2 linked regions of the Archangium violaceum genome follow. The main gene of each other region encodes a partner of the protein of the gene in region 2 in a complex. Links are inferred from orthologs where the notes say so. Each region holds a gene or a part of one and is shown on either strand. Other genes may lie near its edges.

What was found. Proteins that work in one complex are often made in the same cells at the same time.
Region 1: the proteins of JQX13_RS02230 (region 2) and grxC are in contact, whole or in part, in an NMR structure (PDB 1QFN), measured with the Escherichia coli proteins. The link is inferred for Archangium violaceum from one-to-one orthologs.

Annotation. Positions count from the first base shown.
Region 1 is NZ_CP069338.1:7,862,334-7,869,788, forward strand. The notes cover bases 2,277-4,974. They hold grxC (glutaredoxin 3), read right to left. Parts: upstream 3,904-4,974; coding sequence 3,649-3,903; downstream 2,277-3,648. Other genes in these bases: JQX13_RS33740 (sigma 54-interacting transcriptional regulator), read right to left, coding at 2,277-2,683; JQX13_RS55615 (hypothetical protein), read right to left, coding at 2,802-2,924; JQX13_RS33745 (hypothetical protein), read right to left, coding at 3,134-3,541; groL (chaperonin GroEL), read right to left, coding at 4,078-4,974. In the rest of the region: JQX13_RS33735 (hypothetical protein), read right to left, coding at 67-1,257; more of JQX13_RS33740, read right to left, coding at 1,295-2,276; more of groL, read right to left, coding at 4,975-5,730; co-chaperone GroES, read right to left, coding at 5,776-6,066; JQX13_RS33765 (hypothetical protein), read left to right, coding at 6,470-7,063; JQX13_RS33770 (hypothetical protein), read left to right, coding at 7,080-7,455. UniProt on the Escherichia coli protein: The disulfide bond functions as an electron carrier in the glutathione-dependent synthesis of deoxyribonucleotides by the enzyme ribonucleotide reductase.
Region 2 is NZ_CP069338.1:520,498-528,319, reverse strand. What follows is about bases 2,429-5,493. They hold JQX13_RS02230 (ribonucleoside-diphosphate reductase subunit alpha), read right to left. Parts: upstream 5,124-5,493; coding sequence 2,733-5,123; downstream 2,429-2,732. Other genes in these bases: JQX13_RS02235 (ribonucleotide-diphosphate reductase subunit beta), read right to left, coding at 2,429-2,643. In the rest of the region: glmS (glutamine--fructose-6-phosphate transaminase (isomerizing)), read left to right, coding at 1-1,530; more of JQX13_RS02235, read right to left, coding at 1,684-2,428; JQX13_RS02225 (serine/threonine-protein kinase), read right to left, coding at 5,616-6,584; JQX13_RS02220 (hypothetical protein), read left to right, coding at 6,799-7,536; recombinase RecA, read left to right, coding at 7,645-7,822. UniProt on the Escherichia coli protein: Provides the precursors necessary for DNA synthesis. Catalyzes the biosynthesis of deoxyribonucleotides from the corresponding ribonucleotides.

The DNA.
Region 1 (7,455 bases), 7.3 Mb from region 2 along the record:
CGGAACCTGATTCCAGGTCCCGCGCCTTCTTCGTTTCAGGCCCGGGTGCTCAGGCCGGAGCGCGGACTACTTGCGCTCCTTGGGGCAGGCACCCTGGTCGGCGGCGAGGCGCTTCTGGGCGTTGTTCAGGTCCTGCTCGGTGTTGCCGATGACCACCTGGGTCTTCGTCTCGACCTCGGCCCAGGCCGGATCCTTGGCCTTGAGCTCCTGGGCGAGGGCCAGGGTGGCCTGGTCGACCTTGAGCTGGGAGTCGATGGCGTTGACCCAGCCTTGCGCGGAGTCGACGAGCGCCTTGCATTTGGCCTTCAGCTCGTCGACCAGCTTCCAGTCCTTGGTCTTCTGGTACCTGGTGACGATGGCGTCATAGGCCTCGGCGGCGTTGGCGCGGGCGCCGAAGGCGACGGCGGCATCGGCGGAGCGCTGGTTGCGCTCCAACTCGAGCTGGAAGAAGCGCAGCTCGGGCGGCAGGTCCGCGGCGGGCGTGGTGGCCCGCGAGTTGAAATGGACGAAGCGGTAGGGGAACTTCAGCTGGTCCACATCCAGCTGCGCCGGCACGGCCATCATCTTGGCCTGGAGGCAGGCGGCGAGCTGGTCACCCTCGGGGGTTCCCGTCGGGTCGAACGTGATGTTGGTGGCGGTCGCCGAGCCCTTCGCCAGCTCCACGTTGGCCTTGAGGATGGGCGCGGTCTTCTCGCCGAAGCCCGCGTAGCACTCGCACCAGGAGGACTGGGCGAGCCGCACGTTGCCCGAGAAGTCAGAGCCCGGGTTGATGCCGAACTTGACGCTGGGGCTGTTGGTCGCCTCGTGGATGAAGGAGCTCTCGGACTCCACCGGCTGCGCGCCCTTGGGCAGGGCGGTGATGGGCACGCGCGCGTTCACCACGTTCTGCACGCACGTGGTGCCCTCGGGGGTGAGGTTCTCTCCGGAGACGGCGTGGGTGCCGCCCTGGTCGTTCACGGTGGTCTTCACGATCACGCGGGTGGTGTCGGCTTCACCGCGGGACTTCGGGTCCACCAGGCACTCCATCACCTCGGGACGGATGGAGAGCATCGCGCCCACGAGGACGCCCTGGTTGACGGGTTGGGGCAGGGCGAGCGGCTTGGACTGGCACACCGCCAGATCGAACGGCGGCTGGTTGGTGATGCGCATCCGCTCCTCCTTGGTGGTCGGGCCCTGCGGCTTCTTCTGGGCCTGATCCTGGGTGGCGCAGCCACCCGCGGCGAGGAGGACGGAGGCAATGGCGAGACGGCGCATCATGCTTGGGAGCTCCCTTGGGGTTGGGACAGCGGGGGCCTCATTTATCAAGACCCTCGGCGTTCTTGAGATCCTTCAACCGCAGACCGTTCTTCTTGAGCAGACGGTAGAGGCTTTGCATGGACAGGCCGGTGTGCTGCTCGGCCGTCTTCATGTCGAAGTTGGACACGCGCATGACCTCGGCGAAGTAGAGGCGCTCGAAGTCGGCCACCACCCGATCCTTGGCCTCGTGGTAGGGCATGCCCGTCACCAACGCGGCCACGCTGGTGGTGGGCTGCTGGCCCTCCATCTTGCGCTGGGGCTGGGCCATGAAGTCCAGCCAGCTGACGTTGCCCGTCTCCTGCATGAGGGCGCCGCGCTCCAGCACGTTGCGCAGCTCGCGCACGTTGCCGGGCCAGTCGTAGCCCTCGAAGAGGGCGAGCGTCTGGGGGGTGAGCTCGAAGGAGGACTTGATGCCGCGCAGCAGGGACTGCGCCAGCACGGGGATGTCCTCGCGCCGGGTGCGCAGCGGGGGCAGGCGCACGCGCGCCACCGCCAGCCGGTAGTAGAGGTCCGCCCGGAAGCGGCCCTGGCGCACGTCCTCCTCGAGGTTGCGGTGCGTGGAGGCGATGACGCGCACGTCCACCGGCACCGGCGCTCCGTCCAGAGAAGGCACCTCGCGCGACTCCAGCACGCGCAGCAGCTTGGGCTGCAGCGACAGGGGCAGCTCGCCCACCTCGTCCAGGAAGAGGGTTCCGCCCTGGGCCGCCTCGAAGACGCCCTTGGCGCCCTTCTCCTCCTCCTCGCTGTTGGAGCGCAGGCCGCCGAACAGCTCTCGCTCGGCCTTCTCCTCGGTGATGAGGTTGCAGTCCACCACCTTGAAGGGGCCGTGCCGCCGCATTGAGTGCTGGTGCACGGCGCGCGCCGCCAGCTCCTTGCCGGTGCCCGTCTCGCCCTCGACGAGCAGGTTCATGTCCTCGCGGGCGATGCTGCGCAGCTGCGCGAAGACGACGCGCATCTTCTCCGAGGTGCCCACCAGCCCCCCGAAGGCGTCCGCTCCGCCCGTGACCTCCACCTCCGTGGCGCGCGACTCCTGCTTGATGGCCAGCTTCGTCTTGCCCAGCTGCACCTTGTCGCCCGGTTGCAGCAGCACCTGCATGACCTGGTGGCCATCCAGGAAGGTGCCGTTGCGGCTGCCCAGGTCGCGCAGGATGATGCCCTGTGCCGTGCGCTCCAGCTCCAGGTGCCGCCGGCTCACCGTCTGGTCGCTGAGCACCAGATCGCTGGCCGGGTCCGAGCCCACGCGCAGCAGCGCATCCTGCGTGGTGACCTTCTTGCCCTTGTCCGGGCCAGCCACCACATCCACCGTCCACTCACGCACTTGAATCCGTGTCGAGCGGGCGTCGCCCGTCTTCGCGGTGAGCGTGACCTCCGGCCTGTCCTCGATCATTGGCGTAGACCCTCCACCCGGGCGGCGGAGGGGTAGCTCCGCCTGCGACGCGGGAGTTTCCTGTTTATGGGTCTTGGTGGGGCTTGGGCAAGCTTTAGTGCTCCCCGGGTGAGGGTATTCAAGAGAGCAGACGCTCGGTGAAGTCCCCCTCATGCCAGAGGACGCGGAGCCGATTCGGGGTGGGGGAGAAGCGCACGCGGGCGAGCGCCTGACGCAGAGCGGGGCCACCCTCCAGTCTCACGACGAGTTCATCGGTGGAGGGTTTCTCCCTGTGTGGGGCCGCTCGCACATGCAGTCTGGCCGACATCCTGGCGAGCCGCGTCAGCACGTTGGGTACAAAAGGCCGGCGGCGCACGCGCGGGCCGGTCCGGCACGTTTCACGGACCGCGAGTGAAGACAATCGTCCCCCCGGAATCCAGCTCCGGGCGTGCGCCAGCCGTCCGGTGGTCGCTAGTACCTGGCCGGCGAGTCGCTGGCCGGGAAGGACTCCTTGGACTCCTCGTCCACGATGTCATCCTCACCCCGGCCCCCGGAGCTCACCTGGGCATTGGTCTGCCCGCCGGAGATCCGGCCCGAGGCACCGCCCTTCTTGCCCACGGCCTTCTGCTCACTTCCGGCCTGGACGCCCTCGGTCCGGATCAGCCGCGCGCCGAGCAGGTTCTTCGCGCGCTCGGCCAGATCGCGCTGGGCCTCCTGGTAGTCACGGAAGAAGTCCACCAGCTCCTGGTCACCGCTCTGCTCGGCGTCCTGGATGTACTGGCCCACCTCCGAGGCCCCCTGGAGACAGTGATAGAGCACGCTGATGACGTCGTAGTTCTCGTCCTTCGTGCCCGTGACCTGTTCCCCTGCCTCTGCCATCGTCCACCTCCGTGCGTGAGGGTTTGCTCCAGGCAACCTGCTCACGGCGAAGGAGGGGTGCCCATGGGGCTCGGCGGGCCGCCTGCCCCAGGGAACGCCAGGGGGGCTCAGGCCAGCAGCGGATCGAGCCGGCCCTCGCTCTCCAGGCGGGCCAGGTCGCTGTAGCCACCCACGTGGGTGTCGCCGATCCAGATCTGCGGGACGGTCCGCTGGCCGCCGCTCATCTCCACCAGCTTCGAACGCATCTCGTCGTCGCCGGTGACGTCCAGCTCCTCGTACTTCACGCCCTTGCGCGTCAGCAGATCCTTCGCCCGGACGCAGTAACCGCAGTAGGTGGTGGTGTAGATTTTGACGGGCTTCACGCGTGTCCTCCCTCGTGTCTTCCCCCAAACTAAGAGGGAAGGGGACGCCGTGCCACCCGATGGATGCCCGCTGGCTGCCCGGAAACGCGAACGGCCCCCGATTCCACGAGGGAACCGGAGGCCGTCGGGAGAACCGGAGCGCGGCGGGTGCCACGCTCCGATGCTCGGGCGGGACTACATGCCCATGCCGCCCATACCACCCATGCCGCCCATGCCGCCCATACCACCGGCGGCGCCAGCGCCCTCCTTCTCCTCCTTCGGGCGCTCGGCCACCATGGCCTCGGTGGTGAGCATGAGGGAGGCAACGGAGGCCGCGTTCTGCAGCGCGTAGCGGCTCACCTTGGCCGGGTCGATCACGCCCGCGGCCAGCAGGTCCTCGTAGACGCCGGTGGCGGCGTTGAAGCCGAACGAGCCGGTGCCCTCCTTGACCTTGTTCACGATCACGCTGCCCTCGAGACCGCCGTTGGCGACGATCTGACGCAGCGGCTCCTCGACCGAGCGGCGGATGATGTCCACGCCGAACTTCTCACCGGCCTCGACCTTGAGGGTCTCCAGCACCTTGGAGCAGCGCAGCAGGGCCACGCCACCACCAGGGACCACGCCCTCCTCCACGGCGGCGCGGGTCGCGTTGAGGGCGTCCTCCACGCGAGCCTTCTTCTCCTTCATCTCGGTCTCGGTCGCGGCGCCCACGTTGATGACGGCCACGCCGCCCACCAGCTTCGCCAGACGCTCCTGGAGCTTCTCGCGATCGTAGTCGCTGGTGGTCTCCTCGATCTGGGCGCGGATCTGCTTCACGCGCGCCTCGATGTCCTTCTGCGCGCCCGCACCGTCGACGATCGTGGTGTTGTCCTTGTCGATGGTGATGCGCTTGGCCCGGCCCAGATCCTGGAGGGTCAGCGTCTCCATCTTGATGCCCAGCTCCTCGGCGATCATCCGGCCGCCCGTCAGGGTGGCGATGTCCTCGAGCATGGCCTTGCGACGGTCACCGAAGCCCGGCGCCTTCACCGCCGCCACGTTCAGCACGCCGCGGATCTTGTTCACCACCAGGGTGGCCAGGGCCTCGCCCTCGATGTCCTCGGCGATGATCAGCAGCGGCTTGCCGGAGCGGGCCACCTGCTCGAGGATGGGCAGCATGTCCTTCATCGACGAGATCTTCTTCTCGTTGATGAGGATGAGGGCGTCGTTCAGCACGACCTCCATGCGGTCCGGATCCGTCACGAAGTACGGAGAGAGGTAGCCGCGGTCGAACTGCATACCCTCGACCACGTCCAGGGTGGTGTCGAGACCCTTGGCCTCCTCCACCGTGATGACGCCCTCCTTGCCGACCTTCTCCATCGCATCGGCGATGATCTGACCGATGGTGGTGTCGCCGTTGGCGGAGATGGTACCGACCTGGGCGATCTCCTTCTTGTCCTTGGTCGGCTTGGCCAGGTTCTTCAGCTCGGCCACGATGGCGGCCACGGCCTTGTCGATGCCGCGCTTGATGTCCATCGGGTTGTGACCGGCGGCCACCAGCTTCGCGCCCTCGCGGAAGATGGCCTGGGCCAGCACGGTCGCGGTGGTGGTGCCGTCACCGGCCACGTCGGAGGTCTTCGAGGCAACCTCCTTCACCATCTGCGCGCCCATGTTCTCGAACTTGTTCTCGAGCTCGATCTCCTTGGCGACGGTCACGCCGTCCTTGGTGATCGTGGGCGAGCCGAACGACTTCTCGATCACCACGTTGCGGCCCTTGGGCCCCAGGGTGACCTTCACCGCGTCGGCCAGGATGTTCACGCCGCGCAGGATGGACTCGCGCGCGCGAACGTCGAAAAGAATGTCCTTCGCCATATTGGTTGATTCCTTTTGGGTAGAAAGAGGAGGAGAGCAGGGGGATTACTTCTCGACCACGCCGAGCACATCCTCCTCACGCAGGATGAGGTGCTCCTCGCCGTCGAGCTTGATCTCCGTGCCCGCGTACTTGCTGAAGAGGATGGTGTCGCCAGCCTTGATGTCCAGCGGGCGCACCTTGCCGTCCTCGAGCACCTTGCCATTGCCGACCGCGACCACGTGGCCCTCGAGCGGCTTCTCCTTGGCGGTCTCCGGGATGTACAGACCACCCTTGGTCTTGTTCTCCTCGGCCACGCGCTTGACGATCAGACGATCCTGCAGGGGACGAATCTTCACGGTTTGTCTCCTTCCGATGAGGCGCTCCGGGGTCCGGAACACCCGTTGGGGTTGGAATAGGGCTTCGGGGCCCAGGCGATTGGCACTCGTACCTCATGAGTGCTAACCACCAAGCGCGCGGGATAATAACCAGCGAAGTCGACCCGTCAAGCGAGCCCATCCCCAAGGGCCGGGTACCGCCAACCCCCCGTCACAACTTGGTTTTTCGACTCTGTCTTCCCGTGGACGTCCCATGCCGGGAGTGCGTCCGGGGGAGCCGTTTCTGGCAGTCACCCGGGTCGAGTGCCAGCGTAAGTGCCCGGAATGACTGGAGGTCTTTTTGCGGAGTGGGGGGGCCGTTGGTAACTTTTTCATGGCGTCCCCGGCCCGTTTCTTCCCCGGGGACGAGGGAGGTCGAGAGTCCATGAGTCAACTGGTGACGGCCCCGTCGTTGAAGGAGTTCTTCAAGGCGTTGTTGGAGGAAGTCATCCGGCGCCAGAAGATCGCGGTCGCGGAGACGACCGAGTTCTATCTGGTGAACCTGCTGGCCGAGTTCGCCTGCTCGGACAACCTGTTCAGCAAGGGACAGGACGGGCGCCAGGAGCAGGAGCCGCTGGCGATGCTCTACCACCGCGCGCTCCAGCAGCAGCGCGACGAGCGCATCCGGACGCTGCGGCGGCTGGGGGATGTGTCGCTCTACCAGGCCGGCTTCTTCTCGGGCGCGCTGCGCGAGGGGCCGGTGGGGCAGGACTACTACATCCAGATGGGCGGTGCGGCGTACGCGCAGGTGGCGGATCTGTCCCCCGCCGCGGGCTTCGCCGGCGTCTACCGCGAGCTGTGCTCGAAGTTCCGCGCGTTGGTGGATGTGCTCGAGGAGATCGCCGCGCGGGGGCTGGTGCAGAACGGCCCCACGGGTACCCTCAAGGTGTACGAGAGCTGGGTGCGCACGGGCAACGACCGGCTGGAGCAGGTGCTCGTGGACGCCGGGATGGTGTGGCCCAAGGGGCTGCCGAACTGAGCCGGGGAGCCACCGCATGATCAGCCGCGTTCAGGCGCACCTGGAGGCCATCTACGGGATTACCTGCGCCGCCCGGGCGGAGGGCTTCGTGGTGGACACGGAGGCCGCCGTCCAGCTCGGCGCCAGCGGGCGCGCCGATGAGGAGCTGCTGGTGCTCGCGGGGGAGGGGGAGCTGGAGCTCGCCCTCTACCTCTCCCCCTCCCTCCTGCGCCGCCTCGAGCCCTACGAGAGCGGCCCGGTGGCCTCGCTGCTGGAGCGAGAGCTGGATGGCTTCTGCCAGCTGGCCGAGGGCGTCTCCCACTTCGTCTATGTGGTGCACACGGCCGTACATGAGCGTACCGTGTCCCTATTGGAGCTGGAGGCTCAGGCGGAGGTGGACAAGTTCGCCCTGT
Region 2 (7,822 bases):
AACCACCTGGCCCTCAAGGAGGAGCTGCGCGCCCGGGGGCACCACTTCTCCTCCGAGACGGACTCCGAGGTCTTCGCCCACCTCATCTCCGATGAGCTCAAGAGCGGGTTGGATCTGCCGGCGGCGGTGCGCGCGGCCATCTCCCACGTGAAGGGCACCTACGCCCTGGCGGTGGTGACCACGAGCGATCCCAACCGCATCGTGTGCACCAAGGACTCCTCTCCCATGGTGCTCGGCCTGGGCCAGGGTCAGAACTTCGTGGCCAGCGACGTGCCGGCGCTGCTCGAGCACACGCGCGACTTCGTCTACATGGAGGAGGGTGACCTGGCCGTCGTCACCGCCGCCAGCGTGGACATCTACAACCGCTCCGGCCAGAAGGTGAACCGGCCCACCCGCCGCATCGACTGGACGCCGATGATGGCGGAGAAGGGCGGCCACAAGCACTTCATGCACAAGGAGATCATGGAGCAGCCTCGCGCCGTGGCGGACACGCTGCGCGGCCGCATGCTCCTCTCCGAGGGCGACGTGCACTTCGAGGGCTGGAACCTGAGCCCGGAGAAGGTGCGCGCGCTCACCAAGGTGACGATCCTCGCGTGCGGCACCTCGTGGCACTCGGGCATCGCCGGCAAGGCGATGATCGAGTCGCTGGCGCGCATCCCCGTGGAGGTGGAGCTCGCCAGTGAGTTCCGCTACCGAGATCCCATCGTGGAGCCCTCGCACCTGGCCATCGCCATCAGCCAGTCCGGCGAGACGGCGGACACGCTGGCGGCCTTCAAGGAGGCCAAGGCGCGTGGCGCCACGGCGCTCGCCCTGTGCAACGTCATCGGCAGCGCCATGACGCGTGAGGCGGACATCACCATCCTCACCAACGCGGGCCCGGAGATCGGCGTGGCCTCCACCAAGGCCTTCACCACGCAGCTGGTGGGTCTCTACCTGCTCGCGGTGAAGCTGGGGCGCATGCGCGGCACGCTCACCGTGAAGGCGGCGCAGGAGCACCTGACCGCGCTCACGGAGATTCCGAAGATGATCGAGGACGTGCTCAAGTGCGAGGCCTCGGTCAAGCGCGTGTCGCGCGAGTTCATGAACGCGCAGGACTTCCTCTTCCTCGGCCGCGGCCCCATGCACCCGGTGGCGCTCGAGGGCGCGCTCAAGCTCAAGGAGATCTCCTACATCCACGCCGAGGGCTACGCCGGCGGCGAAATGAAGCACGGCCCCATCGCGCTCATCGACGAGAAGATGCCGGTGGTGGTGATCGCGCCGAAGCAGCCGCACGTCGCCTACGAGAAGATCATCGGTAACATCGAGGAGGTGCGGGCGCGTGGCGGCAAGGTCATCGCGATCATCGACGAGGATGACGCGCATGTGGCCTCGCTGGCGGATCACGTCATCCGCATCCCCGCCGCCAGCGCGCTGCTCGCGCCGGTGGTGGCCACGATTCCCCTGCAGCTGCTCGCCTACCACGTGGCGGACCTGCGCGGGAACGACGTGGACCAGCCGCGCAACCTCGCCAAGAGCGTGACGGTGGAGTAGTCCGCCGCGCTCGGACCGAGGTCCGGTCCTTCACGCCCGGGGATGCCTCGCATCGAGGCCCCCGGGCGTTTTCATGTCGAGCCCCTTCAATGTTCCCTCTCCCTTCGGGAGAGGGGAAGTGGCCGCATTCCTTGACTGACCTCCCTGAGGGGCTCAGAAGGCGGCGTCGAAGGTGACTTCCCCCTCGACTCCCACCTGGTACGCCGAGACACGGCGCTCGAAGAAGTTCGCCAGCTCCTGCACGTCCTGCAGGTCCATGAAGCCGAATGGGTTCTTCGCCCCGTAGCGCTTGGGCAGCTCGAGCATCACGAGCCGCTGATCCGCGACGAACTCGAGGTACTGCCGCATCTCTCGCACGGAGAGGCCCGCGACGCCGAGCCCCAGCAGGTCCTCGGCGAACTGGAGCTCGCACTCCACCGCCTCGTCGAGCATGGCGGCGACCTCCCGCTCCATCTCCGCGTCGAAGAGGCCGGGCTCCTCGCGGCGCACCGTCTTCACCACCTCGAAGGCGAAGGCCATGTGCGCGCTCTCGTCGCGGAAGACCCAGTTCGTCCCCGCGGCCAGCCCGTGCAGCAGCCCCCGCGAGCGCAGGAAGTACACGTACGCGAAGGCCGCGAAGAAGAAGAGCCCCTCGATGCAGGCCGCGAAGCAGATGAGGTTCAGCAGGAACTTCCGCCGCTGCTCCCGTGTCTCCAGCCGCTCCAACTCGCCGATCGAGTCGATCCACTTGAAGCAGAACTCGGCCTTCTTGCGGATGCTCGGGATGTTGTCGATCGCCGCGAAGGCCAGCGCCCGCTCGTTGGGGTCCGGCACGTACGTGTCGAGCAGCGTGAGGTAGAACTGCACGTGCAGCGCCTCCTCGTAGAGCTGCCGCGACAGGTACATGCGCGCCTCGGGCGCGTTCACGTGCTTGTAGAGGTTCAGCACGAGGTTGTTCGACACGATCGAGTCACCCGTCGCGAAGAAGGCGACCAGGCGCTGGATGAGGTGGCGGTCCGCGGCCGTCATCTTCGAGCGCAGGTCCCCCACGTCCGTCGAGAAGTCCACCTCCTCCACGGTCCAGGTGTTCTTGATGGCGTTGCGGTACATCTCGAAGAAGACCGGGTACTGCATCGGGCGCAGCGTGAGGTTCAGGCCCGGATCCAACAGGCGCGCCCCCGTCTTCGGCGTCGCGTGCGTCCAGGGGGTGTTCGTTGGGGTGCTCACTGGCAGGCCTCGCAGGCTTCGGGGTTCTCGAGAGAGCAGGCGATGGCCTGCGTGTCGGTGGGCTTGGGCGCGGGCGATGGGGTGGCGGTCGTCTTCGCGATGCGCGTGGCGGGACGCGAGCGCAGGTAGTAGGTCGTCTTCAGCCCCTTCTTCCAGGCGTACATGTACATGGAGCTGAGCTGGCCGATGTTCGGCGCCTCCATGAACAGGTTGAGCGACTGGCTCTGGTCGATGAAGGCGCCCCGGTCCGCCGCCATGTCGATGAGCGAGCGCATCGGCAGCTCCCACGCCGTGCGGTAGATGGCGCGCACCTCGGCGGGAATCTCCTCGAGCGACTGGATGGAGCCCTCCGCCAGCTTGATGCGCGCGCGCATGTCCTCGTTCCACCTCCCGAGCGCCTTCAGCTCCTCGACGAGGTAGCGGTTGACCTGGAGGAAGTCACCCGAGAGCGTCTCGCGCTTGAAGAGGTTGGACACCTGCGGCTCGATGCACTCGTAGCAGCCCGCGATCGAGGCGATGGTCGCCGTCGGCGCGATGGCGATGAGCAGCGAGTTGCGCAGGCCCACCTCCTGGATTCGCTTCCGCAGGGCGTTCCAGCGCGCAGGGTCCTCGGGCACCACGTTCCATGCGTCGAACTGGAGCTCTCCGCGCGCGGCCCGCGTCTCGGGGAAGGACGGGTGTGCACCGCGCTCGGCCGCCATGTCCGACGAGGCGGAGAGGGCGTGGAAGTAGATCTCCTCGGAGATCTTCCGCGAGAGCGTGCGCGCCTCGGCGCTGTCGAAGGGCAGGCGCATCTGGAAGAACACGTCCTGCAGGCCCATCAGGCCCAGTCCCACCGGGCGCCAGCGCAGGTTCGAGCCCTTCGCCGTGGCGATGGGGTAGTAGTTCAGGTCGATCACCCGATCGAGCTGCCGCACCGCCGAGCGCACCGTCCGCGCGAGCTTCTCCCAGTCGAACGTCACCCGGCCCGAGTCGTCCACGGACGTGTGCCGCGCGAGGTTGATGGAGCCGAGGTTGCAGACCGCCGTCTCGTCCTTCGAGGTCACCTCGAGGATCTCCGTGCAGAGATTCGAGAGGTGGACGACCCGGCCCGGCAGCGCCGTCTGGTTGCAGGCCCGGTTGGACTTGTCCTTGAACGTCATCCACCCGTTCCCGGTCTGCGCGAGCGTCCGCATCATGCGCCCGTACAGCTCCCGCGCCTTCAGCGTCTTGAGCGCGAGGCCCTGCTGCTCCGCCTGCGCGTAGGCGCGCTCGAACTCCTCTCCGTACAGGTCCGTGAGGTGCGGCACCGTCTTCGGATCGAAGAGGGACCAGTTCCCATCGGCCTCCACGCGCTTCATGAAGAGGTCCGGAATCCAGTTCGCGAGGTTCAGGTTGTGCGTGCGCCGGGCCTCGTCACCCGTGTTGTCGCGCAGCTCGAGGAACTCCTCCAGGTCCGCGTGCCAGGTCTCCAGGTACACGCAGCACGCGCCCTTGCGCTTTCCTCCCTGGTTCACCGCCGCCACCGAGGCATCCAGCGTCTTCAGCCACGGCACGATGCCGTTGCTGTGCCCGTTCGTGCTCCCGATGAGCGAGCCGCGCGAGCGGACCCGGTGGTACGCGAGGCCGATTCCCCCCGAGAACTTCGAGAGCATCGCCACGTCCGTGTAGCGCTGGTAGATGCTCTCCAGGTCGTCCCCGGGCGAGTCCAGCAGGAAGCAGGACGAGAGCTGCTCGTGGCACGTGCCCGAGTTGAAGAGGGTGGGGGAGCTCGGCACGTACTCCAGCGTCGAGAAGAGCCGGTAGAGCTCGAGGATCTCCGGGACCGTCTCCCCGAGCGCCACCGCGATGCGCATGAAGAAGTGCTGGGGCGTCTCGAGCACCTCGCGCGTCTTCGGGTGCTTGAGCAGGTAGCGGTCATAGACCGTGCGCAGTCCGAAGTACTCGAAGAGGCGGTTGCGCGAGGGATCGATCGCGTCGTTCAGCTTGCGGGAGTTCGTCACGACGAGCTTCGCCACCCGCTCGTTCACCAGGCCCACCCGCTGGCCGGCGGCGATCGACTGGGAGAAGGAGTGGATCTCCTGCCCGGAGACCTCCTTGTCGATGAACGTCGCGAGCAGCCGCGCCGCGAGCTTCGCGTACTCGGGCTCCTCCAGCGTCAGCGAGGCCGCGGTCTGGATGGAGAGCTGATCCAACTCCTTCGTCGAGGCGCCGTCGTAGAGCCCGGCGATCGTCTTCGTCGCCACGCGGATGGCATCGACCTGGCGCAGCCCGTCGCAACACCGGCCGATCGCCCGGACGATCTTGTTCAGGTCCGCACCCTCGAGGCTCCCGTTGCGCTTGCGCACCCGCATGGTGGTGGGCGGCGTGGCCACGGGGGCCGTCTCCTGAAGGCCGTGGGCGGACATGGACTGCGAGCCCTGCTCGCGTCCCGCGGTGTGGCTGACGTTCAACATTCTCCTCCTCCTCCGTTCGCGACCGTGTTGAGCCGAGGAGGAAAAGGTCTGCCCGCGCCGCGCATGCGACGTGCGATGACTCGCAAGGCCGACCCCCGCCCCCTCGGGCGACTGGACGATGCGTCCAGGTCGAGCCGCCGCTGGATTTCTCCCCAGTGGCAGGTGCTGGCAGGTCTTCGGGCTCGCGAGCATCCGGCGTGTGGCCGGTGCTGATTCCTAATGCCGTCTACTTCCCAGCCTCTCGGCCAGTGTGTGGTGGACGGGTTCGTTCTCGCTTACCGCTGCGGGGCAGCTCCGGATTCACACCGGATTCCCTTTCAAGCCAGAGCGGATGCTCGGGCACCAGCGACGCGCGCCACCGTACGGGTGGACCCTTACCCTGTCAACGATCAGGCCAAGGGCTTCGGATCGCGACAATTCCTTCGTTCGGTGGCGCTTTCCGATCTACCTTGGGCGACCCTTCTCCCGCTCCCAGAGGGCCAGGGAGAGGGCCTGCTGCAACGAGGGCTGGAGCTCGCGCGGAGCGAAGGGCTGGCCCGTGTCCAGCGCCCAGGTGAAGAGTGCTCCAGCGAACTCTCCCGCCGTGCGGTAGCGCTGGTTCACGTCCGGCGCCAGCGCCTTGCGGAGGATGGCCCCGAGCTGCCGATCCAGCCTGTCCGGGAGGATCAGCTTCGCCGCCCGGATGGCGGCCATCACCACCTCGGGGTCGTCGCTGTCGCGCGCGAAGGGGTGGAAGCCCAGCACCAGCTCGTGCAGGACGATGCCCAGCGAGAAGAGATCCGAGGACTGCGTCAGCGTGTCCCCGCGCGTCTGCTCCGGAGACAGGTAGTGCAGCTTGCCCGCCGTCACCCCGTCCTCCGGGCCCAGGTCCAACCCGCGCGCCTTGGCCACGCCGAAGTCGCCGAGCTTCACCTCGCACTGCCCGGAGAAGAAGATGTTGGAGGGATTCACGTCCCCGTGGATGAGCTCCAGCGGCCGGCCGCTGCGCGTGCGCGCCTGGTGGAAGTAGGCCAGCGCCCGCAGCACCTCGATGCACACGTGGACGCCCACGGCCACCGGCGGGGGGGCGCCCTGGCTCTCGTGCGCCCGGAGCAGCCCCTCCAGGTCGCCGCCCACGAGGAACTCCATCGCGATGAAGTAGCGCCCGAAGGCCTCGCCAATCTCCAGCCGGCTCACCAGGTTGGGGTGCTCCAGCAGGCCCATCAGGTCCGCCTCGTCGGCGAAGGCCTCCGCGGTGACGTCCTTGCGCATCAGCTTCAGCGCCACCTTGAAGGGCATGCCCTTCTCGTCCCTCGCCTCCGCGAGGAACACTTCCGCCATGCCCCCCGAGCCCAGGCGCGAGCGCAGCACGTAGCGCCCGAAGCGGCGCGAGGGGATTTCCACGGTCTTCGCGGGAGGGGGGGCGGAAGACAAGGCGCCGCCAGTCTACTCCGTCACCGCTCCTCCGGTGCTGTCTTCCGTGCCGCCGCGTCGCGCGGGGAGGTCCTCTCGTGGACATCCCGGAAGGGAGGGGCACTGTCGTCCGGGCGCCGGAGGGGGGCGCTCGCGTCGGTTGGTGGAAGCTCCAGGGCGAGGGGCCGTCGGGACGCTTTGAAGCGGGTGTGAGCCGGTCGTTACAGTTTCCGCCATGTCTGGCACCACTCATACGCGCCCCCCCGGCTCCGGCACCCGTCAGGGCGAGCCGACGGAAGGGGAGGGCTCGGCGCCGCCGTCCCTGGCTCCGTGGGAGGCGCCGGTCGAGGCTCCGGTCCAGGAGCTCGTCGAGGAGGCTCGCGGCGCTACCACCGACGCCGAGCGGGCCGCGCTGGCCGCGAGGATCAACCGCCAATTGGACGCACTGGCGGCCGGAGGGGGCTCGCGAGAGGTCGCGGACCTGCTCCATCACCTGTTGGAGAGCGGCCAGCTGGCGGGGCTGGTGGACGCGGCGGGGCGCTCCTGTCGGGCCTCGGCCACCGAGGCGCTGACGCGGCTCGGCTTCCCCTTCGCCCTGGAGGTCCGCCCGGAGGACCTGGACCATCTGCGGGGCCTCGACGCGGATGCCCCGGGCTTCCGGTGGGCGCCCCTGGCGGCCGGGGGGACCCTGGGGGCCGGCATCGTCGCGGAGTGGGTGCTCCTGCTCGAGCGGGGGCTGCCCGAATCCGATTCCCTCCAGCCCTCCGTCCTGCTCATGGGACTGTCGCTGCTGGCGCTGGTGACCGGGGTGTTGGCTCCTGAACGCTCGACCTCCCAGCGGGCGGGTATGCTGGTGCTGGCGATCTTGTCCGTCATCCAGGTGTTTCTGGGTGTTTTCTGGGGTTATGAGGGGGCGATCAGCGGACTTGCGGGGCTGTTGGCCTGCCTGCTGATCTGGCTGCCTCGACGCTGAACGTTGTGGGTCATGTCAGAGGGATGGACTAGGGTCATCCTTCAGCGTACTAAACGCGAGTTCAGGTGGGCCGGGGTGGCTCGCCGCATACGCAAGGAGCAAGACGAAATGGCCGTGAATCCAGAGAAGGAGAAGGCGATCGAACTGGCGATGTCCGCCGTGGAGCGCCAGTTCGGTAAGGGGTCCATCATGCGGCTCGGCAACGAGGAGCCGCTGGTTCGGGATGTTCAGGCCATTTCGACGGGAAGCATCTCGCTCGACATCGCGCTGGGCGTTGGCGGCGTGC